4 regions of the Paenibacillus sp. FSL W8-0186 genome follow, and region 2 is predicted to be linked to each of the others. Evidence: riboswitches for the same ligand, from Rfam matches in the RefSeq annotation. Region 2 holds a riboswitch; each other region holds the start of a gene.
The links. Region 2 has a riboswitch for cyclic di-AMP ahead of MKX50_RS13385 (3D domain-containing protein). Riboswitches for the same ligand answer to the same signal wherever they lie in the genome.

Region 1 (7,522 bases), 1.6 Mb from region 2:
TGCCGCCCGTGATGCCTTGCTTCTGCAGCAGATCCCTGGTGGCGTTGCTGTAGGTTTCGATACGTTCGAATCCGGCCACTCTGCCGCCATACATGTTAACGTCCACGGTTAAGGCGCTAAGGATGCCGTCTGGCGGCTCGAAGCGAACGCGAAATATCTCGAGCGGAAACTGTTCATCGTAATTTTGCATATAAGTTTTCATCAGGCCCGCTCGGGTTAAGTAACCATATATGTCCGATCGAGATTCGTATGTAACCAAAGCATCGTCCAATGTTACAGGCAGCTCCAGTGTCGAAGCGGCGAACTCGGCAGCGATTTCCTTCGCCTGCTGCTTGGTGATCGTCTTCTGAATTTGCTGCAATGAATCCGGCGTGGCCATCGGCAGAACCTGCAGGGCCAGAAAAATGAGGAAACCTACGGCGGCCAGTACCCGAAGCGTGGTGCGCTTCGGAGTTCGCCCTGCGGACGAAAAGTTGGATAACATTCAAAAACCCCTTTGCTCTAGTGTAAATGGATATCATTGTAAAGATTATCATAAGCATGGAGCAATCGCCAGAATCGAACGAGCCAAGCGCAGAAAAGAGGCAATAATTCCGCAAAAATACAGTATGGCTCAGAGAATGAAGGATGGCGAGCTCCGTTTCAGGCGGCAAAGGTGATTTTCATGGTATTTCGGGTAAATCAAGCTTTGTGGTGAACGTTAATTAAGCTTATAATCCAATTCATAGAGATGGAATGAAAATGTGAAATGAAAGAATTGAAAAGAATATCGGCCGAATTTCCAATGGAAAACGGGGGAACCAATTTTTTGGGGTGAATTTCTCAGGCTCTGCACGGACCGGAAAGTCCGGCGCAGGAGGCGAATAGGGCTGCTCTGCAGGCCCGAACCCGTCAGCTAACCTCGTAGGCGTATTGCAGCAGGAACCATTACCGAAAGGGCTCTGGATTTCCAGTGCTTTTTTCTTTTGCCAAAGTGTCCATAATAAAGGGGTATAAATGTGAGGAACGCAGATCAAGGAAAGAGGAGGTGAGCACGATGCCGTCCCAATGGTTTAAATTATCACCACCGCGTATATTGGTGCTTGGCTTTGCGGCGATTATACTGGCCGGAACACTCCTGCTGATGACGCCGCTCGCCACCACAACCGGGGAATCTCTTCCTTTCGTTGATGCGTTGTTTACGGCGACCTCGGCCACTTGCGTCACCGGGCTTGTCGTCCGCGATACAGGGACTTATTTTTCAACATTCGGCCAAATCGTAATTATGACGCTTATTCAGATCGGCGGACTCGGCTTCATGACGATGGCAACCCTCTTCTCCCTTGTGTTCAAGCGGCGGATTTCACTGCGGGACCGCCTTCTGCTGCAGGAGGCGATGAATCAGAATACGATGGAGGGCATCGTGCGCCTCATACGCAAGGTACTGATGTATTCCCTGGTCATTGAAGTCAGCGCCGCCTTATTGTTTGCGATTCGCTGGGCGTTTGACATGCCGCTAGGACGGGCCGCCTACTACGGAGTGTTTCATGCGGTGTCACTGTTCAATAACGCCGGCTTTGATTTATTCGGAAATTTCCACAGCCTGACGGGTTATGTGGACGATCCGCTCATTAACTTCGTAGCGATGTTTCTGATCGTATCGGGCGGGCTCGGTTTTATTGTGCTGTCCGAGCTCGCGGATTTCCGCCGCAGCCGCAAGCTGTCGCTGCATTCCAAAGTGGTTCTGTCCATGACCGGATCGCTTATTATCATCGGGGCGCTCGTCATCTTTATATTCGAATTTACGAATGCCAAAACGATGGGCTCTTTGGATTGGAGCGGGAAAATATGGGGTTCGTTCTTCCAGTCGGTCACGACGCGGACGGCGGGCGCAAATTCAGTGGATATCGGGACTCTTCGCCAGGCCACCCAATTCTTCATAATCATCCTGATGTTCATCGGCGCTTCCCCGGGCTCGACGGGAGGCGGGATCAAGACGACGACGTTCATGATATTGGTTGGCGCGGTCATTTCTATGATTCGCGGACGCAATGATATGGTGCTCTTCCGCTATCGTTTGTCCCAGGAGCGGATTTTTAAGGCCGTCACGATTACGATGCTGGCGCTGTTTCTCGTCATAGCGGCGGCAATGATATTATCCACGACCGAGGAAGCGGGGTTTCTGAGCATTCTGTTCGAGACGACGTCTGCTTTTGCCACGGTCGGTTTAACGATGGGACTGACCCTGGATTTGACCGATATCGGCAAAATTATTTTATGCTTCATGATGTTTACCGGCCGCCTGGGTCTCTTGACGCTGGCGTATGCGCTTGGTCCGAAAAAGGGTAAGGAATTATACCGTTATCCCGAAGGGAAAATGATTATAGGATAGGAGTTCGACCAATCAATGAAAATGCAGCAGTTTGTGGTGATCGGCCTGGGGCGCTTCGGCTCCAGCCTGGCGCTTGAGTTAATGGATCTGGGATATGAGGTGCTTGGCGTCGACCTGAACGAAGAGCTGGTCAACGATATGAGCGCTTATTTAACCCATGCCGTCGCGGCTGATGCTACGGATGAAGATATGCTGAAATCGCTGGGTATCCGTAATTTCGATTGCGGCATTGTGGCCATCGGCAGTGATATTCAGATGAGTATCCTGACGGCGATTCTGCTCAAGGATTTGGGCATCAAAACGGTCGTCGCAAAGGCGATTTCCGTCCTGCACGGCCGGGCGCTGGAGAAGCTTGGCGTGGACCGGGTTATTTTCCCAGAGAGAGATATGGGGGTTCGCGTGGCGCATCAGCTGGTGACGCCGAATTTGCTCGATTATATCGAGCTGTCGAAGGAGTACAGCATCGTCGAGCTGAGTGTGCCTGCATGCCTGGCCGGCAAAACGCTGGGCGAGATCAATCCGCGTGTGAATTACAGCTGCAGCATCGTTGCGATCCATAAACAAACGGGAGTCATTGTCGCCCCTACCGCGATGGATGTGCTGAATGCCGGAGATATTATGGTCATGATCGGTTCTAATGAGAATATCGATAGATTTGAAGCTGTCATTAACGAGGACGAGTGACGGATACAATGGCAAAGGAAGCTGAGTCAGCCGGGAGGGGCGGACACAGCTTCCTTTATATTTGGCTCTTTTTTGCCGCTTATTTCAGAAAGACTTCAGCTCAGCGCTTCGGTACAGCCGCCAGCAGATGAAGGCCGCGCCGATGGAAATGGCGATGGCGAAATGGGGAGGGAGAATATCTACCAGTGTCTTGGCCGTCGCATCGATGAGCGTGGGATTGTTCGTACGAAGAGCATCTAGACTCAGAATATAAACAACGATTAATCCGACGCCCCAGAACAAACCGAACCGGTACATCAAGGTACTCGTCAGAAAGAACAGCATGGCCAGGAGGAAGAAGACTGCAGTCTGCGAATACCATAGCATGCCATATGAAATGACGGCAGTGCCCGGATCGAAGGTGATCAGCGGGAGCAGTTGCCTGAGCGCCGCGACAAGGAGCGTCTGCGCAAGGGATACCGCTATGCTGAAGGCAGCGAAATAGATCAGGCTGCTCCAATAGTATTGCTTGCGCGTCCAGCCCAAGCCCATTAACAATGGGAAAGAGCTGGCGGCAGTAATATAAGCGGTTAGCAGGATGAAAATAGAAATTGCGGCAAAATTATTATTCATCACCAATGCGATTGCATTTTCGGGCTCATATATGCCGTATCCGGCAATCAGCCAAAAATCAAGGAATAGGACGATAGCTCCAAACCATAACAGCCGCTTGCGGTGATTATGCCAATGGAAGGTGAGCTGGGTACGAAACGTTCTCATGGATGGACACCTCCGAACTTAACTGGTTCTTTGCGGATGAAATGTATTCTCAAGGAAGGCTCAACTCGTTGTATTACCCCATTTCCACCCTCGTGAATCATCGTAATGAAGCAAACGTTAGAAGAATACGCTAAAATCACTCCAGTTCCAAGGCATGGATCAGACTGCCCTTGATATCATTAATCCACTCTTTGGTCTCTTGAGTCAGCTCCGAGCTGCTGCCATAAATGAGACAGGTCTCCCGGCGCGTTTGCTCCAGCTCTTTCATTGGCAGAGCTACCAGTTCATTGTCTTTCAGCAGTTGGGGCCTCAGATACGATTGCGGCAGCAGCGCAGCGGCCCGGCATGTCGGGAGGAGACGCACAATGGCTTCGAAGGAATCGATTTCCATGCGCACATCCGGTATGATGCCGTAGCGCCCGAACAGGTCATCAATCAGCTTCCGGTACCATGTCCCTTTGGAGAAAATGATCATAGGCAGGCCGTTCATATCCTCCATGGCGGCCGGCTTTTCCCCGGCCAGGGCATGGTTCCGCGGGACGACCAGCTCCAGATGATCCTGGAACAGAGGGATGCATTTCAAGCCCTGCTCGGAAATCGACGAAGCGACGACGCCGAGATCAACTCTTTTATCACGGACATATGAGACGATTTCATGGGTTTTGCCGGTAACAAGCTTCACTTCGATGTCCGGCGATTTGTTCATCAGCGCGGTCACGAGCGGAGGGAGAGTCGTCTGAATCGTTGTCAGGCTCGCTCCGAGCGTGATGACCCTGCGTTCGGCCGTTTTAAAGCGGGAGACCGATTGCAGGAAATGTTGATGGCGCTGGCGCTGCTCCATGGCGTAGATGTAAGCCTCCTGGCCGACGCGGGTCAGCTCAAGCCGCTTTCCTTTCCGCTCGAAAAGCGCGACGCCCCATTCCTCCTCGAGCTTGGCTATTTTACGCGACAGGGCCGGCTGTGATAAATTCAGCAGCTTTGAGGCTTTGTTTAAGCTGGACTGCTCGACAACCGTAGTAAAGACGAGTAAATCTTCCATCATAGGTAACATCCCTCCGATTGTTAGACGTATAGTTATATTGAAAGAGAACGGTTTCTTAACTTGATCACCTTTTAATAGAAACTTTATGCTTGTAAATGGATATGCATAAATGTTATAACGATTAATACGTATATTGCAATTCCATTATAAGATAAAAAGGAGTAACATTAAAAGTGACACAAGATGTTCACATGTTATTAAAATCACATGTGGATATGGCTGTTTTGATGTGGAATATGTCATAGTACTTTCCTGACGGCCGGTGTCGAACGATGTTATCGAATAGGGAACGATGGAAACGAGAAAGGGGAACACGCACTTATGAAAGGGTTTTATTCCAGAAAGCTGCACTCGCTCCTGGGTGTCATTCCGCTAGGATTTTTTATTCTGGAACACATGATTACGAACTTTTCAGCCGTTGAAGGCGGAAGGCAGGGATTCATGGATGCCGTCGCATTACTGAACAGTCTGCCGCTTGTTATTGTTATCGAAGCGTTATTTATTTGGCTGCCGCTGCTGTACCACGGCGTATACGGCATGTATATCGCATTTCAAGCGAAGCCGAACAATGGCAGATTCCGCAATGAACGGAACCTTCGCTATTTGCTCCAGCGGATTAGCGGGGTTATTGTATTTGCGTTCGTAATCTGGCACGTTTGGGAGACTCGGGTACAAGTCGCATTGGGTAACGTGACGCACGAGGAGCTTGGTGCAGTGATGCACGGAATCGTTACGCAGCCGATTTTCTTTATTATTTACTTTATCAGCGTGATCGCGGCCTCGTTCCACTTTGCCAACGGCATGTGGTCTTTCCTGGTTAGCTGGGGAATTACGGTCGGCCCGCGTGCGCAGCGCGTTTCTTCGAATATTTTCATGGGGCTGTTTGTGATCGTGTCCGTGATGTTTATCTGGTCGTTGTTTGCATTCCGCAACGTAGAATTTGCTGCGGAAGGAACGGCTTTGCTGCAGACGCTGAAGTCGTTTGTCGGCTAGGATCGATAAATGAAATGATGTAGTAACGCCGAACAAAACTAAGCGAATGCTTACGAAGCAAGTTTTGTTACGAAGTAAATCGAAGAAGTAACGCTCAACAAAACTAAGCGAATGCTTACGAAGCAGTTTTGTTACGAAGTAAATCGAAGAAGTAACGCTCAACAAAACTTTTAGGAGTTGAAACATATATGGCTAAACAAAGCATTATCGTCGTAGGCGGCGGGCTGGCGGGGCTCATGGCTACGATCAAAGCGGCGGAGGCCGGGATTCAGGTGCATTTGTTCTCCCTTGTCCCGGTCAAGCGTTCGCATTCCGTCTGCGCGCAGGGCGGAATCAACGGCGCCGTTAATACGAAGGGCGAAGGCGACTCCCCATGGGAGCATTTTGACGATACCGTATACGGCGGAGACTTCCTGGCAAATCAGCCGCCGGTTAAAGCGATGTGTGAAGCGGCTCCAGGCATCATCCATCTGATGGACCGGATGGGGGTAATGTTTAACCGTACGCCGGAGGGCTTGCTGGACTTCCGCCGTTTCGGGGGAACGAAGCATCACCGCACGGCGTTTGCCGGAGCGACGACAGGCCAGCAGCTGCTGTATGCGCTTGATGAGCAGGTGCGCCGCTATGAAGCAGCGGGTCTAGTGACAAAGTATGAGAGCTGGGAGTTCATGTCCGCGGTGCTGGACGACGAAGGCGTCTGCCGCGGGATCGTGGCGCAGAACCTTCGCTCGATGGAGGTCGTTACCTTTGCTTCTGATGCTGTGATTTTGGCGACAGGCGGCCCGGGGATTATTTTCGGAAAAACGACGAACTCGGTAATCAATACAGGTACTGCGGCTAGTGCCGTGTACCAGCAAGGTGTGTACTACGCGAACGGGGAGTTCATTCAAATTCACCCGACGGCGATTCCAGGCGACGACAAGCTGCGCTTGATGTCGGAATCGGCTCGCGGTGAGGGCGGACGGATTTGGACTTACAAAGACGGCAAGCCCTGGTATTTCCTCGAGGAGAAATATCCGGCGTACGGCAACCTGGTGCCTCGCGATATCGCTACCCGGGAAATATTCAATGTCTGCGTAGAGCAGAAGCTGGGCATTAACGGCGAGAATATGGTATATCTCGATTTGTCTCACAAGGATCCGAAGGAGCTCGACATTAAGCTCGGAGGCATCATCGAGATTTACGAGAAGTTCATGGGCGATGACCCTCGTAAAATTCCGATGAAAATATTCCCGGCAGTCCATTATTCTATGGGCGGCATGTGGGTTGATTACAACCAAATGACGAATATTCCAGGCCTCTTCGCGGCTGGAGAATGTGAGTATCAGTATCACGGAGCGAACCGCCTGGGAGCGAATTCTCTCGTCTCGGCGATTTACGGAGGCATGGTGGCTGGACCGAAGGCGGTCGAATACATCCGCGGCCTGAAGAAATCGGCGGAAGATCTTAGCCCGGCGATCTTTGAGAAGAATCGCAAGGAGCAAGAGAGCAAGTTTGAGGCTTTGCTGGCGATGGACGGCACAGAGAATGCTTATGTTATCCATAAAGAGCTCGGCGAGTGGATGACCGACAATATGACGGTTGTGCGCCATAACGATAAGCTCGAGGCGACGATTGGCAAAATCAAGGAACTGAAGCAGCGCTATCAAAAGATCAACATTAACGATACGTCC
Region 2 (7,522 bases):
GTAGCCAGCACCGATACTTCACCCGGCCCGACGCGCCGACCCTTCTCCATGATTAAATCGCCTTCGGCAAGCTCGAAGCCTGCCGGTGTAATGTTTTTGCCCGGCTCGACCTCTCGTTTGATGAGAATATACCTTTTCCCGTCCTGTTCAATGGCTTCAGTCATCTCGAGCATAATGACGGCATCCGCTTCGTCTGGCACCTTCGCTCCGGTCATAATTCTGGAGGCTGTTCCCCAGCCAACGCTTGCTGAAGGTAGCGAGCCGCAGGGAATTTCGTCAATGACCTCCAGTTGAACGGGCTGGCCGCTATGGCATCCTTTCGTATCCAAGCTATGTATGGCATAACCATCCATCCCTGATCGGCGGAAATGAGGAAAAGGATGCGGAGCTTGTACGTCGCTGGCGAGAACGCGATGACCTGCCTCCAATATCGGAACAAGCTCGCTTTCGGCCGGCCGGACATGGGCCAGCACCTTAGCTTGGGCCTCCTCAACCGATACGGCGCTGCGCCGAAATTTATCTTCATTTATCTTCCCTTGCACCAATGCAAATCCTCCATTCTCCCTATCCTGCAAATAAGTTTATGTTATCCATGTTATCGCCTAGCTCACTCGAAAAGCAATGTTTGGATGAAAAAAGGAGCAACCTTGCAAGGTCCGCTCCTATTCATTACCCTGATTTGATTGATGTTCAAACCCGGTGCCTGCCTGCCGGAGCAAGAATTCCTCCATGAGACGGGAGACATGCCCGCTAATCGCGTTAATCTCCTCGCGGCTAAGCTCATCATAATGAATGCCCATGACGAGTGTGACCGTCCGGCGCAGTATTTCGGCGGCCCGCATCGCCAGTCCTTCGCTTAATACATGTTCCTTATGACCAGGCACAGCGCAAGTCTGGACATGGATCTGGCCTTCGTTCCAGTAGGCGGTTGACGACGCTCCGATATGCCGTTCTCCCCCGGAAACAATGAGCAGAATATCCTTGCCAACAGCCATCTCTTGCAGGGCAATATCCGCAAAATGTTCCATTTAAACAACTCCTCGAATCTCATCCAATGACGAGATCCCTTCTCGCTTCATAAAAGCTTGCAGCCCGTCAACCAGCTGTTCCCCGGCCCGCAAATGGACGAAATTGTGAGTCCCTACCTGAACAACCGCTGCCCCTGCCATAATATACTCGACAATATCCTCAGCGCTTTGTATACCTCCCATCCCGGCTACCGGAAGAGTGACCGCTTTGCTCACCTGATGTACCATCCGCAATGCGATCGGCTTAATTGCCGGACCCGATAGACCGGCGTACAGATTGTCAAACACGCTGCGCCGCTTATAGATATCGATCTTCATGGCAGAAAAGGTATTAACCAGAGAGACAGCATCCGCCCCTTCCTCCTCGCACATGACCGCCATTTGCACGATATCTTCGGCGTTCGGAGATAGCTTGACCATTAACGGCAGCGTCGTCGCCTGGCGGATTTCCCTGACGACCTCGCGGGCAACCGACGTCTTAATACCGTAGGCCAACCCGCCTGCTTTGACGTTCGGACAGGATATATTAAGCTCGATCATATCAACGGCCTGGTTTCCTGACACCCTGCGGCGGAGAGCATCCTCCTCGATCAGCCGTGCTCCTTCCACATATTCCTCCAGAGTATTGCCGCCCAGATTAGCGATTCTCGCAAGCTTCAAGCCTGCCCAGTACTCACATTCCCCGCGCAAAAATGACGCTACGCCCGGATTCTCCAAGCCAACGCTGTTCAGCATGCCGGAAGGCGTCTCGAATACGCGATTTCCGTGGTTGCCTTCCTTTGGATGCAGGGTCAATCCTTTACCGGAGATGCCGCCCAACCGGTTAATATCGTACAAAGAGCCGTATTCCCGGCCGAAGCCAAAAGTTCCTGAAGCCATAACGACCGGATTTTTAAAATGTACGCCCGCGATGCTGCACGATAAATCTATCATTCGAACACTACCTCCTCCGCCAAAAATACCGGTCCGTCCGCACAGGCCTTACGCCGTTGATCCCGGCATTTTACGCTGCATACGAGACAAGCCCCAATGCCGCAGGCCATGCGATTTTCCAGCGATACGTACACGTTGGCCGGACTGGCGGATTCCTGCTTCCGGCGCTGCACAGCCTGGAGCATCGCCTCCGGCCCGCAAGCAATAATGGTATCGTAAGCGTTAAAATCAACCTGTTTCAGCACAATGCCGCCCACATCCACGATCACGTTGCCGGTCGTCGCCGCTTCGAATTGCTGCACCAAGTAAGCCTCCCGGCTGAATCCCAAATACACGTCCGCAGCAGAATACTCGCAAAGCGCATAGAACAACGGAGCTGCGCCGATCCCGCCCCCGACCAGAGCGACTTTTTCTTCAGCCGGCACTTCCGGGAACCCATTTCCAAACGGGCCCTCCAATTGGAGCTCATCTCCGGGCCGCAAAGCGCTGAGTAGCTTTGTCCCTTCCCCCGCTAACTGATATAGAAACTCAATGCCTCCCTCGTCCCGGTTAAAGATGCTGAGCGGCCTGGAGAGCAGAGGATACTTATCCCATGCCCGAACCATATAGAATTGGCCCATCCGTCCCGTATATGATCCTGCAGCCTTTAATCTGAAAATGTTCGGGGCAACTTCTACATTTACCATGACAACCGCCATGCCTCTCACCTCACTAACAAATAAGCGTACCTACTGCTTCACTGCTTTATCTAAGATGCTATTTTTGCGCGGGCAAGTCTGTGACAAATAGCACACCCTTGCAGGAGCGGTCATATTTATGTGAAGTTTTGGGCATACCAGTAAATAACCATTCAGCGATCAAAGGAGAAGGTATCCATGTCCAAACTCTTCAAGGCGCCGGCCGCATGGCTGTTATGCCTGGCGCTAGTAACGGGAATGGCCCCCGCGCCTGCCGAACCCGTGTCAAAGCCGGAACCCACCTCCTCCGAACAAGCCGTAAATGCCGAAGCTAAGCCAATGACGCTGGGAGAGCTCCGGCGGAAATACTCGGAAACGTTCAAGTTCAGTGGTCCTGAGGTCAAGCAAATTGCCCTGACCTTCGATGATGTTCCCGATCCGCGCTTCACCCCTAAAGTGTTGGATATACTGAAGAAACATGGCGTCAAAGCCACTTTCTTCGTCGTAGGCAGCCGGGCGAAGAAGCATCCGGAGCTGCTGCGAAGAATTCACCATGAAGGACATATCATCGGCAACCATTCCTACAGCCACCCTTTGTTTAAGAAACAATCCGTCCAGGAATTCAAAAGCGAAATTGAGCGAACCGAGAAAGTGATCGAACGGATTATCGGTTACAAACCTCGCCTCATTCGTCCCCCCTACGGAGAAATTAACGAGGAGCAGCTCAAATGGGCCAAGCGGCAAGGCTACAAAATCATTAACTGGAACGTCGATTCCCTCGATTGGAAAGCGCTAAGCAAAGAGAAGGTCAAGCGTAACGTGCTCAGCGCCGTCGGTCCGGGATCCATCGTGCTGCAGCATGCCGGGGGCGGTACGGGTTCCAATTTGACGGGAACTATCGAGGCTCTGCCGGATATTATTAAGGTGCTGCGGAATCGTGGCTATCGCTTCGTAACGATTCCCCAGCTGCTATCTTATAAGAAAGCACTATAAGCAGCACCTGCTTGCAAGCAAAAAAAGGACATCCCTGCAGATCCCCAGATCTCGCAGTGGACGTCCTTTTTTAATATGATCTAATCATGGCTTAAATTTGTATTAATCCAGCACATATAACGTGACATCCTGATAACCAAACTCGTTAACCTTTTGCGGGCTCGCCGGAATAAAGATGTCGATGCGGTTCCCTTTGATCGCGCCGCCCTGGTCGGTCGCTGTGGCGACGAAGGCGTTCTTCGGCAAATCAGGATGGCTGTGTCCGGTGACCAGCACTTTGGTGCCCATCGGAATGACGTTTGGATCAACGGCGATCGTTCCGAGCTTCAAAGGATTTCCATAATAGTCGACAGGGCCCCATTTCCCGTTTTCGCTGGCAGCCGCAGAGTAAGCTGTCGCTTTGACCTTTACTGTGGATTTGTAGTTAAACGATTTGCCCCAGGCCTGTACGACCCGGTCCGCCGTTAATACTTTTAGCGTAGAGAGCGGCTGAGCCTCGCTTCCAGAGACGGAAAGCGCCTGCATGTTTTGTCCCGGAATCGTTATTTTTAAACCTTCGTAAATATTCGTTGCTTCTATGCTCGGATTCGCTTTCATCAGCTTGTCCAAATTGACCCCGTACTGCTTGGCGAGAAAATAGAAGGTGTCCCCATTCTTCGCCGTATGTACTGAATCGGCATATGCTGGTACGGCCTGCAGCGCACCTAACAACCCTGCTGCAATCACCGCTGACTTAATCCCCATTCCCAATTTGCGAAGACTTTTACGTTGTTTAAACATGATGCTCCTCCTTTAACTTGGCCTGCGGAGTTAGTTGTCGGATTCGGAAAAAAGGATAGCTCCCGGCGCCGGATCATCAGCGCTTCACCCCAAGACATGCCATGCTTGTCACCTTGTACTTGCATTGCTCGTCATAAGTCGTCCCCCGCACCTGCCTTGGCAGTGTTTCGGCCGTAATGAATATATCACAATTTTGTAACCTATGGGCCATGCAAATGTTACCAATGGTATTAAAACCAGGATTTATCAAGAAAAAACATGGACGGAAACCGTAACAAAAATTTAAATTATTGCAGGCAGCACCAAAAAGGCATGACCCGTGGTCATGCCTTCGCAATGCTATTCTAATTACCAATTACAAAACTTTGCTTAAGAAATCCTGCGTCCGCTGATTCTGCGGCGAACCGAACACCTGCTGCGGGCTGCCCTGCTCGATAATAACGCCTTGATCCATAAACAAGATGCGGTCGCCGACCTCGCGGGCGAAGCCCATTTCATGCGTGACGATCACCATCGTCATCCCGCCTGTCGCCAGCTCCTTCATGACTTCCAGAACCTCGCCCACCATCTCGGGATCGAGTGCGGACGTCGGCTCGTCAAACAGCATCACATGCGGCTCCATCGCCAGGGCGCGAGCGATGGCGATGCGCTGCTTCTGTCCTCCTGACAGCTGGGAAGGGTAAGCCCCGCTCTTGTCCTCCAAACCCACTTTGCGCAACAGCTGAAGCGCGAAGGCCTCTGCGTCCTGCTTCGCCTGTTTTTTCACCTGGAGCGGAGCCATCATAATATTCTCAAGCACCGTTTTGTGAGGAAAAAGGTTAAAATGCTGGAATACCATACCCATCTTCTCACGGGTTTTGTTAATATTATGATTCTTACCGGTAATAAGCTCTCCTTCGAAATGGATTTCGCCGCTGGACGGCTCCTCAAGCCGGTTCAGACAGCGCAGGAAGGTGCTTTTACCCGATCCGCTCGGCCCGATAACGACAACGACCTCGCCGCGGTTGATTTCCAGGTCAATGCCTTTTAAAATATGCAGCTGGCCGAATTTTTTATGCAAATTCTTAACGGTTATCACTAGCCTGCAGCCTCCTTTCAAAACGGCCCAAAATGCGGGAAAGCGTAAAAGTGACGATAAAATACATCACGGCAACGATCAGGAACGGCATCATGCCGTTGTACGTAATCCCTTGAACGGCGCCTGCCTGGAACATAATTTCGGTCACCCCGATAAAGGAAACGATCGACGATTCCTTGACGATGACGACGAACTCGTTGCCAATCGCCGGCAGCACGTTTTTGATCGCCTGCGGAATAATAATGAAACGCATCGTTTGACCCTGCGTCATTCCGAGCGAACGCGCTGCTTCGCTTTGACCGCGGTCTACGCCCTGAATGCCCGCGCGGAATATTTCCGCTAAATAAGCCGAGCTGTTAATGGACAGCGTAATCGCCCCCGATTCAATCGGATCAAAATTGATATCGAACATGTAAGACAAGCCGTAGTGAATGATCATCAGCTGTACTAGCATCGGCGTTCCACGTAGAAACTCAACCCAGGCATGTCCGATAAAGCGTATGATTCCCCATGGAGACATCCGGATCAAAGCGACAAACAATCCGAGAATGAACCCGAACAATACGCCTAACGCGGCAAGCCATAGCGTGTATTGCAGTCCGGTTAGAAAATAACTACGGTATTCCCAAAACATCGTTGCAAAATCAGTAAAAAAGTTCATAAGCCTATCATACCTCCAATTACAGCGCCCGTTTCGTTAAAAAACAGAAAAATAGCGAATTTGCTCCGCTATTTTCTGCCAGGTTGTCTTTTCATCGCATTGCCAACGCCAAGTTATCTAATGGACAGATCACTGGCTTCTTGTACGAATTTCTCAATGCTGCCGTCCTGAATCAGGCGATCCAATGTGGCATTCACTTGGTCCAGCAGCTCCTTGTTGCCCTTCTTAATGCCTACGACGTAGCCTTCATCCTCCGTTACCGGCTCCGCATCGGTAATGACGATGCCGTCAACATTCTTCACGAACGATTCGGCAACAGGGCCCTCGATAATAGCTACATCAACACGCCCCGAATTCAACTGCATGATGATGTCAGAAATCTTCGCCAGAGAGGTCAGCTTCGCACCGGGAATTTCCTTAGCGATGTCCTCCTGGATCGAACTCTTCTGAACGCCGATCTTAAGGCCTTCCAGCGATTCAAGCGTGGAATATTTATCTTTGTCCGCTTCGCGGGCAACGACTGCCTGTTTGGCGTTGTAGTAGATTTGCGACATTTCAATTTCTTTCGCACGTTCAGGCGTCGGGCTCAATCCGGAAATGACGATGTCCACCCGGCCGCTGCCTAGCTCATTGAGCAGGGATGAGAACACCATATCCTTGATTTCGAGCTCTGCCCCCATATCCTTGGCGATTTCTTTAGCAATTTCCACGTCGAATCCGACGATCTCGTCTTCCCCTTTGTCATTCTTGATATGGAACTCATATGGCGGGAAATCGGCGCTCAATCCAAGAACCAGCTTTTTTGCTGCCGGCGTGTCAGTTCCTTGCGAGCTGTCCTTGGTTTCTTTGGCTTGTCCGCAAGCTGCCAGTACAGTCGTAAGCAACAGCACCGCCATCAATAATGTACCCCATTTTTTCATGTCTCTCTCTCCTTGCTAAGTTATGAAAATTAATCATCGTCTCATGATTTCACTGGGCTAATTATAGATCATTATGCATATATATGCAAAAGAAATTTTCGACATTTTTCTTTCATCCTTTCTGCATCTATTATACCCACGGTCAATTGCTCTTCTTCATGTTATTTAGATCATTTCCCGAATAGAACCTATATGATTGCCATTAAAATCCACTCTTCGAACCCTCCTGTTTCATTCCTTTTATCAATAACAATGAACTTTATCACATCATCGCGTTACCTGAATCAATGATTTTATACATTATAAAACGCGGCTCATGGCCTCCTCTTATTCAGGGAATAATGGTTCATACCAAGGAAGAGTTGGTTATTAATTAGCTGTAGCAGATGTTAAGGAGGTGGCCGCATGCTGCTTGAAGCTTTGTACCACGTGCCTCGCGATAAATGGGCTTA
Region 3 (7,522 bases), 2.6 Mb from region 2:
AAGTAGGCAAGACCAAGTTTGAGATGATGCTATTAGCGCTTGAATTACTTCCAAGATACTTCGCTTCAATCGCCGCAAATACATCATCTACACTTATCGGACTCTCTATTGGACCGAATGCTGGACTCAACGCCGTACCACTGACTTGAATTTCATCGGCTTTAACGCCAACTCTAATATATTTATTGCCATTCTCAGCCGTTAGCTCATAGACGGGGTTATTAGCTCCTGCAATAGCAGTATATACCCCATCTTCTGAATCTGCCTGATACCATTGATAGACAACGTTCTGGTTAACAGGTATGCCATCATAATTCAGAGCACCTGCTGTTAGTTGAGTTCCGATCACTGGCTGCCCGATGATTGCGCCGATCCCCTTAAGAGACACTGTTCCAACTGTTCTAAAAGTTATTGTAAGTGTTGTCTCTTCATAGCCTTCTCGCGCAAAGACAAGCTGGTATTGCTGAATCTTCTCCGGGCGATCTATATCTAGTTTCAGCACAAAGCTTCCCGCTTTAAATCCATCCGATAAGCCTTCGCCAAAACTAGCATTATACGGAGACCCGTTAAGAGTGACTTCTATTGTCGATGGTTCAACCGGATTTCCGCTATAGTCCACCAAAGAAACAACGGTATACACAGAATGTGTTACTGAAGTTTGCTGTAGAGGTGATATTGCAGTAATCGCAGTATCGTAATGCCTCTCTTGAGCTAGAGACTTTCTCGTATCCGCTATACTTACATTGTCATTATTCAACTGCACAGCTTGATCAAGTTGTACCTCTGGCGCTACTACAGCCCCTGTATAGGATGACAAACTTACGCCGAGCCCAGGGTCTTTAACCTCAACTACGGCACGGGCTTTAAAATCCCCATCCTGAGTCGTTGCTATAACTGTTCCTCTGCCTGGCTGTACTGCCGTAATTAGACCATCTGCAGTAACGTTAATGAACGATTGGCTATCATCAGCTGCCTGCCAATTTACTTTTTTATTTGTTGCGTTTGTTGGCGATACCTTAGCTTCAAGCTGTTTAGTCTCACCAATGGATAATGATAGCGAGTCTGGAACAATAGACACACCCGTCACGGCAATCGATGCGCTTCCTCCGCCAGCGGAACCTCCTCCAGAGCTTCCACCGGTACTTCCACCTGTACTTCCTCCTGTACTTCCGCCGGTGGAATTAGACCCAGTGTTACCCTGGGATCCAATAACCTCACCATTTACCGTAGCAGACGCAGCGCCAGCTCCTGTCACGGTACTTATTACAGCGTTGCCCGTAATCACTGTACTTACTTCGGCAACCAGATTTTTTATGGTACCATTAACGATAATTTCTGTATCCGGTGCCCGGTTTACAACGGTATTGAAATTGCCGTCCAATTTGACTTCCTGTCCTGCGAGAATGTCTGCTGATATTTCAACAGTCTCAAATCCACCTCCAGTGAGTTCTCTGGTAACCAGCATGGCACCGCTCTCTAATACAGTGACAGAAACAGAGGTGCTGCCTGTTGCAAGAATACGAACCTGGCCATTATATTTATTAACTATAAGTGCGCCTCTCACATCTACATTATTAAAAATAATTGAATTTACACCACCGCCTTGCACATGAACCGTTCCAGTGATTTCAACATTTTCAAGTGTTACTTCACCTTCACCGACTCCTTGCGTGATGTACAAATCCCCGGCAATTTTCATATCTTTCAGAACGACATCTGATGTATTGATTACCACATTCCCGTGCACATCTTTGGAATATTCGCCCGGACGTGAAATCAACGTCTGAATCAATTTATTAAACAAGGTTACCGCTTCAGCCCGTGTCAAATTGCCTTTTGGTCTAAATGAACCGTCCGGCATGCCGCTAATAACTCCTTTAGATACTAGCCCTTCAACTGCGCCTTTAGCCCACCCTGCAATTTGAGTACTATCTCCGAAAATAGGTGATTGCTCTCTACTATCAATTTGAAATGTCTCGGCGATTAATAGAGCTGCTTCCTGGCGAGTAATTTTACTCTGGGGCATGGCCTTCCCTTCCGTTCCTTTTAACACCCCTGCAGTATTCAATTTAACAATAGAGTTATAAAACCACTGGTCCTTATTTAGATCGGAAAAATTATTATTTCCTTGAACTATGTATTTAACAATCCCGTCAAGCATAACTGAAAATTCTGCTCTGGTTACTGGATCATTGGGTCTAAATTCTCCATTATAGCCTTTAACTACTCCATATCCATTCCATTTTTCAATCGCAGCTTGTCCCCAATGGGAAGACGTATCCCTAAATACTGAAGGAATAGGCTGTAAATCTACCACCGACGTTGAATCAGTATGATTATTCATTATTGCCGATGCCGCAGATGCTGGTGTAACACTAGAAATGACAACAACTACAGCGGTCAAAAACGATATTAATCTCCTTTTTGCTTTTAGCATCATGTTATTCTCCTTATCTTGTTATGATTAATCCCTACCATTTACCCTTCTATTATACTATTTTCCAAGGAAAACATAGGAAAAATTACCTACTAATCACTTTAGTACACGTCATCCGAAAAAGTCAATTATTAGAACTATGTTTTTGCTACGAATAACAGCAAACCACTTTTTTTCTTCATCCCAAACATTCGCCCTTGCAAAATGAACCGCGTGTCATTATTATCATTAAATAAATGACACGAGGTTCATTTTATGGAAAGGAGCATGATGATGTCACCTAAAATTTCAGACAGCCAAAGAGAAAAGCGCAAGCAGCAAGTTCTCGATGCTGCCAAGCGGGTGTTTTCGGAGAAAGGATACGGAGCAGCTACGCTGAAGGACATTATTGAAGAAACCGGCATGAGCCGGGGCTGGATTTATTTATATTTTCAGACGAAAGAAGAAATATTCGAGGCGCTGCTCGACCATCAGGACGCCGAGCACGAACAGTATATCGATGAATTGCTCCAGACTTCAGCCAATGTCTGGGATGTCATCACAACCTTATATTCACAGCAGCAGGACGAACTGCTAAAGCCGCCCCGCGGCGGGATGCTGCCGGCCTTTTACGAGTATTTTCTGATTGGCTGGCGGGATGCGGAACGCAGCGAGCTGCTGCTGCAGCGCTACGAAGAAGGGATTGTCCGGTTCGCGGCGCTGCTGCAAAAAGGGGTAGATCAAGGTGAGTTTTCGCCCGCCATGAGCGTATCCGACATTTCGAAGCTTGCCGCCTCTTTCCAGGAAGGCATTCTGACCCATACGATCACCGTCGGTCCGGAGACGGCCAATACGCAAATGCAGCAAGAGGCGCTGATTCAATACCTGCACCGCTTGCTGCATTCCTGAGCTTGACGCAGACCATATTAGAAGGATTGATGTGATGATCTCACTCTTTCGGAATAGAACATTCACCAAGCTATTCCTTGCCGCATTCGCCTCGCAGCTTGGCACCGTCGTGGGCAACATGGCCTTTGCCTACTATTTGGTAGACCGGTACAGTGAACGGCCAGCCTTGGCTACCACGGCGGAGCTCATGTATTCTCTGCCAACCCTTGCAGTATTCTGGTTCGTCGGTGTCATTGCCGATCGGATCGACCGCAAATTCATTGACTGTGCAAGCTTCCTATTGTCCGGTCTGCTGATTGCCAAAGGCGATTTTCCTGAACATGCCCGCATGCCTAACGGCCGCAACCGCATCCGCGACATCCGAATTCCTCTGCTTCTCAAGGATTTTTGGCTGGGACTCCGTTATATTATGGGCAACCGGCTGCTTCTGGTTCTCATCTCCGGCTTCCTATTCTTTGGCATCGTCAACGGTGTGTTCGCCATTCTGCCGATTTTCTCCATGAAATACAAGATCAGCCCAGACAATTACGTGGTCCACTCTTCATTAACTACGATATTTCTCGGTGCGGGCTTCCTCATCGGCAGTGTCATCGGCCTCAAGCTCATTCGCCGTTATACAAGAATCCCGATCCTCATTGCCGGGTTGTTCATCTCCAGCGTCCTTATTGGGGGCCTGGGCTTCACCGACCGGATCGAGGTCTATCTTCTGCTTGTGTTTATAGAAGGGATCGCTATCGCCCCCATAAACATTGCTCTCGGCAGCTGGATGCCGGAACTCGTTCCCCCGCAAAATATGGGCAGGGTAAACGCCCTGATCGAGCCTGTCATGATGCTCGGACATTCATTAGCGTTAGGGTTTGTAGCCCTAGCCTTCCCGGCCTGGGTCTCCATTACCTGGCTGCACTATCTTCTTGGCATTTGTACGCTCGGCGTAAGCTTCTATTATCTGCTTGCTCTGCCTCCCCTGGTGCGCAAGCGTGCTAGTCAGGCGCACGAGCAGGAGCAGAAGCCAAATCCAACAGCATCTCATAGCTGATACGATCGATCCAGCCGCGCCCAGGGCGTTATTTTTTCAAGTGATAAGGCACTGTTGTGATGATGACATCCTTGCGGTAGAGCAGGTAGGTGCGGATCATTAAGCTGGTCTGGTTATGCAGGAAGTTGTGCCAGCCCTTCTTCGGAATGAACTGGGGAATGATGACCGTCACCTGGTAATCGTTCTCGCTCGCTTTCCGGTGTACCGTGTCGATGAATTTGCCCAGCGGCGTAATGATGCTTCGATAAGGGGAGTACAGCGTGACCAGCCTGACGTCCGGCCGCCAACGATTCCATTTCTCCTCAAAACGGGCGATATCCTCTCTCTCGAACGGAATATACACAGCGATGATCTGATCCGGCGACAAAGATTTCGCGTAATTCAGGGAATGGTCAACGACGTGCGTAATTCCCGATACAGGCAAAATAATGACGTTCCCCGTGATAGGTACCGCCGGCTCGCAGGTTGTTAGCCGCAGCTGATCGCCCACCGCTTCATAATGCTTCTTGATCCGATAAAACATCCAAACGATCAATGGCAAGAAGATCAGTACCGGCCAGACTCGTGTAAATTTTGTCAAAAAGAATACAAGTGAAACTGTTAAGGAGATCAGAGCGCCGATGGAATTAATAATCAGCTTAGGGACCCAGCCCGTCGGCTTCTCGCGAATCCATTTCATCATGATCCCTGTCTGCGATAGCGTGAACGGAATGAACACGCCAACTGCATACAGCGGGATAAGCTGCTCCGTCTGCCCCTGGAAGGCAATAATCAAGATGATAGATAGCAATCCCAGGCTGATAATGCCATTGGAATAACCCAGCCGGTCGCCCCGTACCGTGAACATTCTTGGAATGAACCGGTCGTTGGCGAGGTTCACAGCCAGCAGCGGAAAAGCTGAATACCCCGTATTGGCTGCCAGGATCAAGATCAAAGCCGTCGTGCCTTGGATAAAATAGTACACAGCATTTCTGCCGAAGGTATGCTCGGCAATTTGCGAGACGACCGTCTTCTCCGGATGAGGCGCAATCCCGTAATAATAGGCCAGAAATACAATGCCCGAGAACAGAATTGCAAGCAGGGTTCCCATCGCCAGCAGCGTTTTGGCCGCATTATTCGGCGCGGGCTCCTTAAAATTCGGGATGGCGTTGGAAATCGCCTCTACCCCGGTCAAGGCCGAGCTTCCCGAGGCAAAAGCGCGCAGGATCAAGAACAAGGTCATGCCGGCCACAGGCGTGCCGACCGGCGCATGCAGCTCCGGCGGGACATGGCCCATCGCAATATTGTATAGCCCTACGGCAATCAGCAGGAATAAAGCCATAACGAATAAATACACGGGATAAGCCAGAATCGTAGCGGATTCGGTAACACCCCGTAAATTCAGCAAGGTGAGGAGAATGACAAACACAACTGCGATGATGACCTTATGCTCGTGCAGGCTTGGAAAAGCCGACGTGATCGCATCCGTCCCCGCAGACACGCTGACGGCAACGGTCAGAATATAATCGACCAGCAGGGAACCGCCGGCAATCAGGCCGGGAAAGATCCCCAGATTCTGCTTGGAAACGACGTAGGCTCCCCCGCCGTGAGGGTATGCAAAAATAATTTGCCGATAGGATAAAATAAGAGCAGTCAATAATACCAATACGCCGACCCCGATCGGGATCGAATACCAAAAGGCCGCTGTACTGACGGTAACCAGCACGAGCAATATTTGCTCCGGTCCGTAGGCTACCGACGATAAAGCATCGGATGAAAGAATGGCCAGCGCCTTCTTCTTATTCAGCTTTTGTTCCCCTAATTCCGTCGATTTCAACGGCCGCCCAATCAACAGTCTTTTGATTGACATCTTATTTCCACCACCAGTTTGAGATATGGGACATTTTGTATCGTACCCTCTTGGTTTAGCCATTATCCGTTCAAACCAGTAATCCTATCCCATGCATTCGCACGAAAAAAGCCGCAGGAAAGTTGGCCTTTCCCGCGGCTGCTCAAAAAAACTTGGGCACGCGACAAATTCCTCTTTCGTAACGCTTACGAGGTTAGCTGACGGATTCGGGCCTGAAAGTAGCCCTACACTTGACGTTTACCTGATCCAGATCAAGCGATTCACCCCTGGGACTTACATGCATATGCGCATCCCTCTGGTTCCCCCGTTTCTGACTGCAGAATTCAGCGATAAAGGATTATTCAATGTATAAACCAGTTCGTCATGAATGAAATCTTACTCCCAAAAAAAGTATCTGTAAACAAATAAGGAATCCAGATTTGGCGCAAAAATAACCCTTCCTGCCTCAAAAGTGCGCTTACATTTCCCACGCTCTTGGAGTGGCTCGTTTTTTTGAATATAACCTCGTCGGTTTGACTACGTGGCAGACTAGGAGTAAGGAAGCAGCAGCACGGGTCTAAAGTATATGGCTAGGATGGTGAAACGGCATTATAAATGGGCCTATCCACCGTAGGATAAAATGCAAAAACGTATTAATATAGGAAGGGTTTGGAAATACGTGGAACGTGGAGAAGGAGAGAAAAATTCGTGAAGATCAGCAGATTGATGTATTTACTGTTATCCATTCTTGTATTGATAGGGTTAAGCGCCTGCCAATCCTCCAAAAGCGGGCCAGCACAACAACCGCCAGATACAGGGGCCGTACAGAACATGACTGCCGGAGCCCAAGGCCATGATGAGCAAAGGCCTGAATATTTGCCGGCGGATTTCCCTCTTCCGGACGATGTCAAGATCAGCACATCCCACTCTGAAATCAAAGACGGCAAAAAATCGGTGCTGCTGATTTTCTCAACCGAGGAAGACATGGCGACGATTACCAAGTTGTACAAGGATTATTTCAAATCGCAAAACTTGGATGATTCCGGTCAGACCATCGGCGATAAGAATATTATTATTCAAGGCGACAATCCCGATAAAAACGAAAGCTGGTCCATGATTGGCGGACGATTGTCCTCGAACGAAGGGGTCATTGAGTTAAACGTGACATGGACGGAACTGTAAGAATAGTAATACGAAATGGAATTTATGTATCTAATTATGCTCTTAATGCATGCTTTAGGGGATTAGATGGGTTTGATGGACCTAAAATCAAGAATCCTGCCGTGATTAGCCATTTCTCTTATTCTAATGACATGAAGTCCATCTAAATCTA
Region 4 (7,522 bases), 2.8 Mb from region 2:
GGATGCATAGATAGTATTTTCAGGGTTATTGAGACATGAAGTTCTAGCAAGAGATCAGAGATCGCATACGGGGTGACAACGAAGGTGAGAATCAACAAGTTCATTAGTGAGACGGGATATTGTTCCCGGCGGGAAGCAGACAAGCTGGTAGAGTCCGGTCAAGTTACGATTAACGGGAAGCCCGCTGAGCTTGGCAGCCAGGCCGAGAAGGGAGACGACGTAAGGATTAACGGGAAGCCGCTGACGCTGAAGTCATCGAAGCATGTGTATATTGCCCTTAATAAACCCGTCGGGATCACGAGTACGACGGAGCAGCATATCCAAGGGAATATTGTGGACTTCGTAGGGCATGAGGAACGGATATTTCCCATTGGGCGTCTTGATAAAGACTCTGAAGGATTAATACTGCTGACCAGTGATGGGGATATTGTGAATAGAATCTTACGCTCCGAGGGGCGGCATGAGAAGGAGTATATCGTTACAGTAGATAAAGCCATCACTCCATCTTTCCTGAAAGCAATGAGCGAAGGGGTGCGGATTCTCGGCACGAAGACCAGGCCGTGCGAAATCACTCGAATGACGGAACGGGTATTCCGGATTATTCTGACTGAGGGGAAGAATCGGCAAATCCGCCGGATGTGCAGCGCGCTCGGTTATGAAGTGCGGAAGCTGCAGCGCATTCGGATTATGAATATTCATTTGGGGAACCAGCAGGTCGGGACATGGCGTGATTTGACGCCGCAAGAGAAGCAGGAGCTCGGGGCTGCGCTGAATTATGAATTGAAATAAGGAGCTGTTCATAACAAAACACCCAGGCCTCTAACAGGGCCTGAGTGTTCGTCAGCATGGCAGGTGGTTATTTGTTAATCGCCGGAATGCCTGTTTTCGATTCTTCTTGGTATTTCCGGATAATCGATACTTCAACTCGGCGGTTCTTGGCACGTCCTTCGCTTGTTTTGTTTGAGGCGACAGGGTGATATTCCCCTTGACCGGTCGAGCTGAACATCTTCGGATTGAGCTTGTCATTAAGCAGCAGAATTTTCATGAAATTCAGGGCGCGGCCTGAGCTCAAGTCCCAGTTCGACGGGAACTCGCTCGTCGAAATCGGTATGTTGTCTGTATGTCCAGATACAACGACCTCGTAGTCAGGGAACTGCTCCAGCATCGTGGAAATGGCTTTGGCGAGTTTCCGGGCTTCCGGCTTCACTTCAGCGTCGCCGGACGCGAACAAGGCGTTGTCGCTAATCGTAATCATAAGGCGTGAATGATTGAGCTGCGTATCAAGCTGTGTCGTGAGCCCGTTTTCTTTAATGTAATTGTCCAGGCGCTTCTTGAGCGCCTCCAAGTTCGCTTGTTCTTTGCGCATGAGCTCATTTTTCTTCATCAAGCCTTCGGATGAGTCTTTAGCTATCGGATTCGTTTTGGTGTTGCTTTCGAAGGCGTTCTGATCAAGCACGCCAATTCCGCCGGTAAGGACGCTGCTGAACGCTTGGCTCATTTCCTCGAATTTCTTGGCATCCGTAGAGCTCATGCCGTAGAGGACAATAAATAAAGCCAGCAGGAGCGTCATCAGGTCAGCATAAGGAATTAGCCAGGATTCGTCAGCATGCTCCTCGTGAGGCTCATGCCTAGTCTTTTTGCTCACCGGATTCACCTACCTTGTCTAATAGACCGGCGCGCTCCGATGGAGTCAGAAATACAGCCAGCTTTTGTTGGATGGCAATCGTTGAGACACCAGATTGAATGGACAACAGTCCTTCCACCATCATCAGGCGGATTTCGATTTCTTGCTTCGAAAGGCGCTTCAGCTTATTCGCAATAGGGTGCCATAGCACATAACCGGTAAATATACCGAGCAGGGTCGCTACGAAGGCGGCTGCGATCGCATGGGCCAATGAATCCATATCGGACATATCTGCAAGGGCAGCAATCAGCCCGATAACGGCCCCAAGTACCCCGAGTGTCGGAGCGTACATCCCGGCTTGGGAGAAGATGAGCGCCCCTGCCCGATGCCGTTCTTCGGTCGCTGCAATATCTTCAGCAAGTACATCGCTGACAAACTCCTGGTCATTGCCGTCAATGATCATGCGCATACCGTTGCGCAGGAAATCATCGTCAATTTCCTCGACCTTGGATTCGAGCGCCAGGAGCCCCTCGCGCCGGGTAACAGTAGCCCATTCCATAAAGAGCGAGATGAGCTCTGCCTTGCTGATCATTTTTTGCTTAACGAATAATTTCTTGAACAACTTTGGAATCTTCTTCAATTCCGAGGAAGGGAAGCCTATGAACAGGCTCGCTGCGGTTCCTACCAAGATAATGATGTACGCCGCCGGGTTGTTAACCAAGTTGACGATTGGAGCTCCTTTAAGGAACATCCCCAGAACTACGGCGACTAAACCGAGAATAATACCGATGAGTGATGAAATTTCCATTATACACCTCGTCCTTGAGATAAATTGAAACCGTGCTTTCGTCCTTAAGCATCCTTGCGAAAAGACAGAAACCATCCAATAAAATAAACGGTTATCTTTTTTATCGACAGAAATCCTTTTTTTTTTAAGTGGTAATTTCGTTTATAATAAGACAATGGCTTATTTAGGAGATCGTGAAGGGAGCGAATCGCCCGTGGGAGTAAAGCACGGAAGGGAATATGAATATATTTTGGCGGAATTTACGGAGGCAGTTGGCCGTATTCCGGATTGCTATGTTTTTTTTGAGATGGAGCCTGCAGAATGGGAGGGTCTGTCCAAGGAAGAGAAGCATGAGGTGCTGGAGGCGCTGGCTGAGGATTTGTTCTTCGGACTTGGCTCCGAGCCGGTGATCACTGTGGGCAGTGCGGTTGTTATTTATGACCCGGAGGCACATCGCATTAACGTATTGATCGGCGAAGAGGAACTGACATCGGTGAAGCTGGTTTAGCGGAATGAAATGATTTTGCATGCGCCTTGGGGCGTGGTAAAATATGAAGTTAGGAACAGCCAATCATCTCCTGGCTTTAGGCATGAATATGGCCTGGGAAGAATAACAATAATCCAAAAGTAGAATTAATAACTACCTATAAAGCCGTGTGCATTAAAGGTACAGGAAGTACTACATAGTTTTGGAAGTTCTTGAAAAAGAACAGGGAGGAAAAAAACATGCCGTTTACACCACAAGAAGTTGAGGCGCATTTGGAAAAGTTGGAGGGATGGGAGCTGGAGGAAGGACGCTGGATCGTTCGCAAATTTACCTTCTCCGAGTATATGAAGGGCATAGCCTTTGTGGACGAGGTCGCGGCGATCTCAGAGGCCTTTAACCACCATCCTTTTATTACGATCGATTACAAAACGGTTACGCTTCGTTTGACATCATGGGAAGCAGGTGGAATCACGGCCATAGATATTAAGGAAGCCGAGCAATACAATGAAGCATACGATAAAATGAATTCACCCGAAAAAAGCTTATAGCTGTGATGGTCATGGATTAAACACGAGACACGCCCACCGGGAACGCTTCGTTTCCTAGTGGGCGTATTTGTATCATGCTCATTATTTCTTCTCTGCAAGCCAGAGCGCGACATTTGCAATTTCCTCATCCTGCAGCTTATCTTTGAAGCCAGGCATCATAGAGCCTTTACCCTTCGAAATAATCTTATAAAGCTGCTCGGTTGACAAGGTGGCTCCAATATGCTGCAAATTCGGCCCAGCCAAGCCTTCCAGTTGATCCCCGTGACAGCTGATGCAGTTTGCTTTGATGACGGCTTCCGCTTGCTCTGCGTTTAACGTGACTTCAGGCATTTGCGTCTTATTTTCTTGTGCCACCTGATCTTTGCCGGGCAAAGTAAAAATAAGCACCAGGGCTAGTGCACACGCGACAAAGAATAGCCCGCTCATAACCCACTTTTGCATTCAAATCGTCCCTCCTATGTAAGCTACCTTATTATTATAACGGAACACGCCCTTTGATCATAGCATTTGTGACAAAAAAAGCAACGAATTCCACGTATAATCGCTCAAAATTCACAATATATTATGAGCATCCTCACAGCGCGCCAGAATCAAGCCATACGGCGTCTTTCGGAAGAGAAGTGTAAATGGGCATATCTATGCCTGAGACCGCCTTAATGGCGTCCTCAGACGCTTTGCAGACCATGCTATAAACGTTCACCCCGATATACCATACAATAATACGGCTTGGATATTGCTCCTGGGGTCATTTTCTCGTACAGATCGGTAATAACGAACCCCGATTTCTGATAAGCGCGGATGGCCCGCGTATTCCAGGTGAGCACTTCAAGATCAATGACGTTGGACGGTGCGCGTCGCTGCGCCTCTTTAACGATCGTTAATACAAACGACTTACCCAAACCTTGGCCGCATAAATCGGGCCGCATTCCGATTCCGAGTCTGGTGACATTCTCCATAGGAAAATATTGGGCAAATCCAGCCAAATTTCCTTCCTCGTCCAGAACGGATACATACTGCTCTGCCCGTAAGGCCGGATTTCCAAATTCAACATCAAGAGCCTTCATTTGTTCCCAAGGCAGCCAGCTATAGATATCATAGGGAGAATCGTAGCGCCAAGTACTGATTGCTTCCCCATGATGCTCTTCCATAGGAACGATCTGAAACTGAATATCTCGTTTATCCATCTTGCGCCTCCTTGTACAAATGGGAAATGCCGTGCCATGGAACTTCGCCGGCGCGAACGTTTTACCACCACTGTAACGGGATTTTATTTTATTGTAAAGGCTCTAGCCAAGAGATTTTTGATGGTCAAGGGAATTATGAGGAAGGGTCATCCATTTATAGTGTAAACGGTTTAGCAAGGCGTCAAAAAAATAGTACCTATGGCGCGGATGACTGCAACCTTTTTCCCTAGCTCTTCGTTATTAAGTTAGACCGATGGAATTCCAAACAAAATGCCGCGGCAATTCTGGCAGGAATTGTCGCGGCGGTGAAGTAAAAGCAGTAGACATAAATGAGGTTGAGTGATTAGGATTGAGCGGCGTGGGTAGCATAGCCGTATTTGCTAAGGATCCGTTTCGCTCCGACGTAACGTTTCTTGTAGTAGCTGTTGCTTAATTTGTCAGTGCGGATTCCTTTAGAAGAAGAGGCATGAGCGAACTTTCCATCGCCGATATAAATACCGACGTGAGATACTCCTTTGCCGGTGGTATTAAAGAATACGAGATCTCCTTCCTGGAGCTGATCCTTTGCAACAGGCGTACCCTGTTTGTACTGCGCCGCCGAGACGCGGGCTAGTTTAACACCCATTTTCTTAAAGACGTAGCTTGTAAATCCGGAGCAATCAAAACCTTTTGCGGTCGTTCCTCCGAGCTTGTAAGGTGTTCCGTAGACGGCATTAACCGCCTTGTTCAATGTCGTGTCCGAGTCGGCGTATGCGCTTGCTGTCCCCATCGTAAGAAGAATAGCCAAGCTCGTCGCCGCTGCTGTTAAAGTCTTTCTCAAGATGTTGTGCTCCTTCCAAGGCCTGCGAGGTTAGCTTAAGGATTCGGTTGAAGGTTCCCTATCATCTCTTATGTAGCGAGATCAATTCACCCATAAATGGTTCCCCCGTCTCCCGGGTGCCGGGAATTCGGCTTATCAAGTTGTATGCACCCGAAACGAAACGACTTGCAACAATAATGACAAGATTGTAACTTATCACTTTGGTTATTCTAACAAAAACGGCCATCTTTTGCAAGAAAGGCTCTGCTGCAGCATGTTGGTAAAGTTATCTGTACCATTTGGGAATAAAAAAACCTGTAGGTGGGTTCGGCAAGAACCGTTACAGGTTTTCTGGACGTATTATTCTACATCGTCATGATCGTGGCTATCCACTGCAACCTCTTCGTACTTGTCTGTACTCAGGACGCGTTTGGCACCGACATAACGTTTGACATAATAATCTTCGCTTAATTTGCTGATGATTACGCCTTTCTTCGTTGAAGCGTGAGCGAAGCTCTCGCCATCAACCATAACACCAACGTGGGATATTCCATTACCGGAAGTGTTGAAGAATACGAGATCTCCAGCCTTCAGCTCATCCTTCTTGACAGCTGTTCCCATGTTGTATTGGGATGCTGATGTGCGAGGCAGCTTGATATCAAGGCTCTTGAAAACGTAAGAGGTAAATCCGGAACAATCAAAGCCATCGGTGCTCGTACCGCCAGATACATATTTCGTGCCCAGTGCGGACTCGATGGTTGAATCCAGTTTAGAATCTGCGAAAGCGCTGCCAGCCCCTAAGGTGAACAAGATGGACAAACTTACAGCAGCTACAGCCAACTTTTTCTTCAAAGAAGTTATGCTCCTTCCAATGCCTACGAGGTTAGCTTAAGGATTCGGGTTGAAGGTCCCCTATGATCCCTCTGAAGCGAGATCAATTCACCCAAAGTGGTTCCCCCGTTTCCCCGGTGACGGGAATTCGGCTGTGATTTTAACACCCTTTGTAACTTATTCGACAATGCTGTCATGCATCTTTGTGAATTATGACAGAAATGATTACAAATCTGTTACTTAAAAAGTACTGTTGTTATTGTAACAAGGCAGGGATCATTTGGCAATGGTTAAATTGCGAGAATTATATAGCAAGCATAGAATAAGGCCCCCGCAATTGCGCGGAGGCCTTGTGGCTCTAGGGAGGAGAGAAGATGAAGAAATTTTAACTTTTTTGTTGCCATAGACAATATTGCGAGGATATTTTCCATATTTTGAAAACACTGCGGAAGAATGGGTATGCTTGCTGCAAAATAAGGGCCAGCAGACCCGTCCAGATCCAGGATACTGTACCGAATAAGATAAAAATGATAGAGCAAGAGGCTGCCAGAATAAAGGAAATGCCAAGTCCCGGAAGAAGATGCTTCCAGCAAAGGAGCAGGGACGGCCAGGCATTGCCTCTAAATAAGTAGCCGAATTGCAGGAACAGCACCGTCTGGCGGATGAACCAGCTGTAGCAGAGCCAGCCGACAGCATAAGCCATAGCGATGAGGGCAGCTGAGATGTGGCTGCCGTTTCCCTGGAGAAAGGGGGACAGGGATGCGTATGCTTTCGGCAAGAGCCACAGCGTAGGAATTAGAATCAATATTAGCTCTATGAAGTAGAACAGCGTCACAGGCTTCCAAAATTTCTGCATGCCCCGGAAAAGTGGAAGGCCAGGCGCTCGTTCCTCCCCAGGAAGCAATCCATACAAGATTCCCGCTTGAACCAGAGGAGTGAGCAGCAGGCGAAGCAAAATCATGCCGATGACCATCCATAAGTAATGATGAACCTCGGGAATTTGCCAAAATCTATTCTGCCCCTCGATCATAAACAGAAGCCGGCTCAGATCGTTGGGGGGAGGGTCAGGATAGCGGTGCAGCACCTGCACCACGGCCGTATTGACCAGCCGATATAGAAATACTCCCCACAGCAGTTGATACAGGAACAGAATGATGACGGAGGGGAACTGTCTTTTGACGCTGCTCCACCCATTGCGAATATAGGGCATGGTATTCCCTCCTAAAAGTTTTGTGAGCAACACCGCATTGAATAAGCCTCGA

Region 1: linked by a shared signal. The riboswitch ahead of MKX50_RS20370 (TrkH family potassium uptake protein) and the one ahead of MKX50_RS13385 (3D domain-containing protein) in region 2 are both predicted to bind cyclic di-AMP.
Region 3: linked by a shared signal. The riboswitch ahead of MKX50_RS01535 (APC family permease) and the one ahead of MKX50_RS13385 (3D domain-containing protein) in region 2 are both predicted to bind cyclic di-AMP.
Region 4: linked by a shared signal. The riboswitch ahead of MKX50_RS00515 (C40 family peptidase) and the one ahead of MKX50_RS13385 (3D domain-containing protein) in region 2 are both predicted to bind cyclic di-AMP.

The regions. Positions count from the first base shown of each region.
Region 1 is NZ_CP150207.1:4,569,344-4,576,865, reverse strand. Features, by position in the region: gene MKX50_RS20375 (type II CAAX endopeptidase family protein) at 1-484, opposite strand, end outside; cyclic di-AMP (ydaO/yuaA leader) riboswitch at 762-925, shown strand; gene MKX50_RS20370 (TrkH family potassium uptake protein) at 1,037-2,371, shown strand; gene MKX50_RS20365 (TrkA family potassium uptake protein) at 2,387-3,055, shown strand; gene MKX50_RS20360 (DUF4052 family protein) at 3,140-3,814, opposite strand; gene MKX50_RS20355 (LysR family transcriptional regulator) at 3,951-4,856, opposite strand; gene MKX50_RS20350 (succinate dehydrogenase cytochrome b558 subunit) at 5,178-5,849, shown strand; gene sdhA (succinate dehydrogenase flavoprotein subunit) at 6,038-7,522, shown strand, end outside.
Region 2 is NZ_CP150207.1:2,972,770-2,980,291, forward strand. Features, by position in the region: gene glp (gephyrin-like molybdotransferase Glp) at 1-545, opposite strand, end outside; gene MKX50_RS13365 (hypothetical protein) at 663-1,028, opposite strand; gene MKX50_RS13370 (dihydroorotate dehydrogenase) at 1,029-1,961, opposite strand; gene MKX50_RS13375 (dihydroorotate dehydrogenase electron transfer subunit) at 1,958-2,659, opposite strand; gene MKX50_RS13380 (polysaccharide deacetylase family protein) at 2,837-3,631, shown strand; gene MKX50_RS13385 (3D domain-containing protein) at 3,734-4,411, opposite strand; cyclic di-AMP (ydaO/yuaA leader) riboswitch at 4,417-4,594, opposite strand; gene MKX50_RS13390 (amino acid ABC transporter ATP-binding protein) at 4,767-5,489, opposite strand; partial or broken gene MKX50_RS13395 (amino acid ABC transporter permease) at 5,476-6,123, opposite strand; gene MKX50_RS13400 (transporter substrate-binding domain-containing protein) at 6,264-7,070, opposite strand; gene MKX50_RS13405 (alpha-glycosidase) at 7,476-7,522, shown strand, end outside.
Region 3 is NZ_CP150207.1:338,104-345,625, reverse strand. Features, by position in the region: gene MKX50_RS01550 (S-layer homology domain-containing protein) at 1-2,440, opposite strand, end outside; gene MKX50_RS01545 (TetR family transcriptional regulator) at 2,693-3,325, shown strand; gene MKX50_RS01540 (MFS transporter) at 3,360-4,361, shown strand; gene MKX50_RS01535 (APC family permease) at 4,390-6,210, opposite strand; cyclic di-AMP (ydaO/yuaA leader) riboswitch at 6,377-6,549, opposite strand; gene MKX50_RS01530 (hypothetical protein) at 6,898-7,371, shown strand.
Region 4 is NZ_CP150207.1:106,298-113,819, forward strand. Features, by position in the region: gene MKX50_RS00475 (ATP-binding protein) at 1-10, shown strand, start outside; gene MKX50_RS00480 (pseudouridine synthase) at 85-789, shown strand; gene motB (flagellar motor protein MotB) at 857-1,645, opposite strand; gene motA (flagellar motor stator protein MotA) at 1,629-2,432, opposite strand; gene MKX50_RS00495 (hypothetical protein) at 2,626-2,919, shown strand; gene MKX50_RS00500 (4a-hydroxytetrahydrobiopterin dehydratase) at 3,138-3,446, shown strand; gene MKX50_RS00505 (cytochrome c) at 3,528-3,887, opposite strand; gene MKX50_RS00510 (GNAT family N-acetyltransferase) at 4,133-4,630, opposite strand; gene MKX50_RS00515 (C40 family peptidase) at 4,974-5,450, opposite strand; cyclic di-AMP (ydaO/yuaA leader) riboswitch at 5,455-5,593, opposite strand; gene MKX50_RS00520 (C40 family peptidase) at 5,790-6,281, opposite strand; cyclic di-AMP (ydaO/yuaA leader) riboswitch at 6,287-6,424, opposite strand; gene MKX50_RS00525 (hypothetical protein) at 6,646-7,470, opposite strand.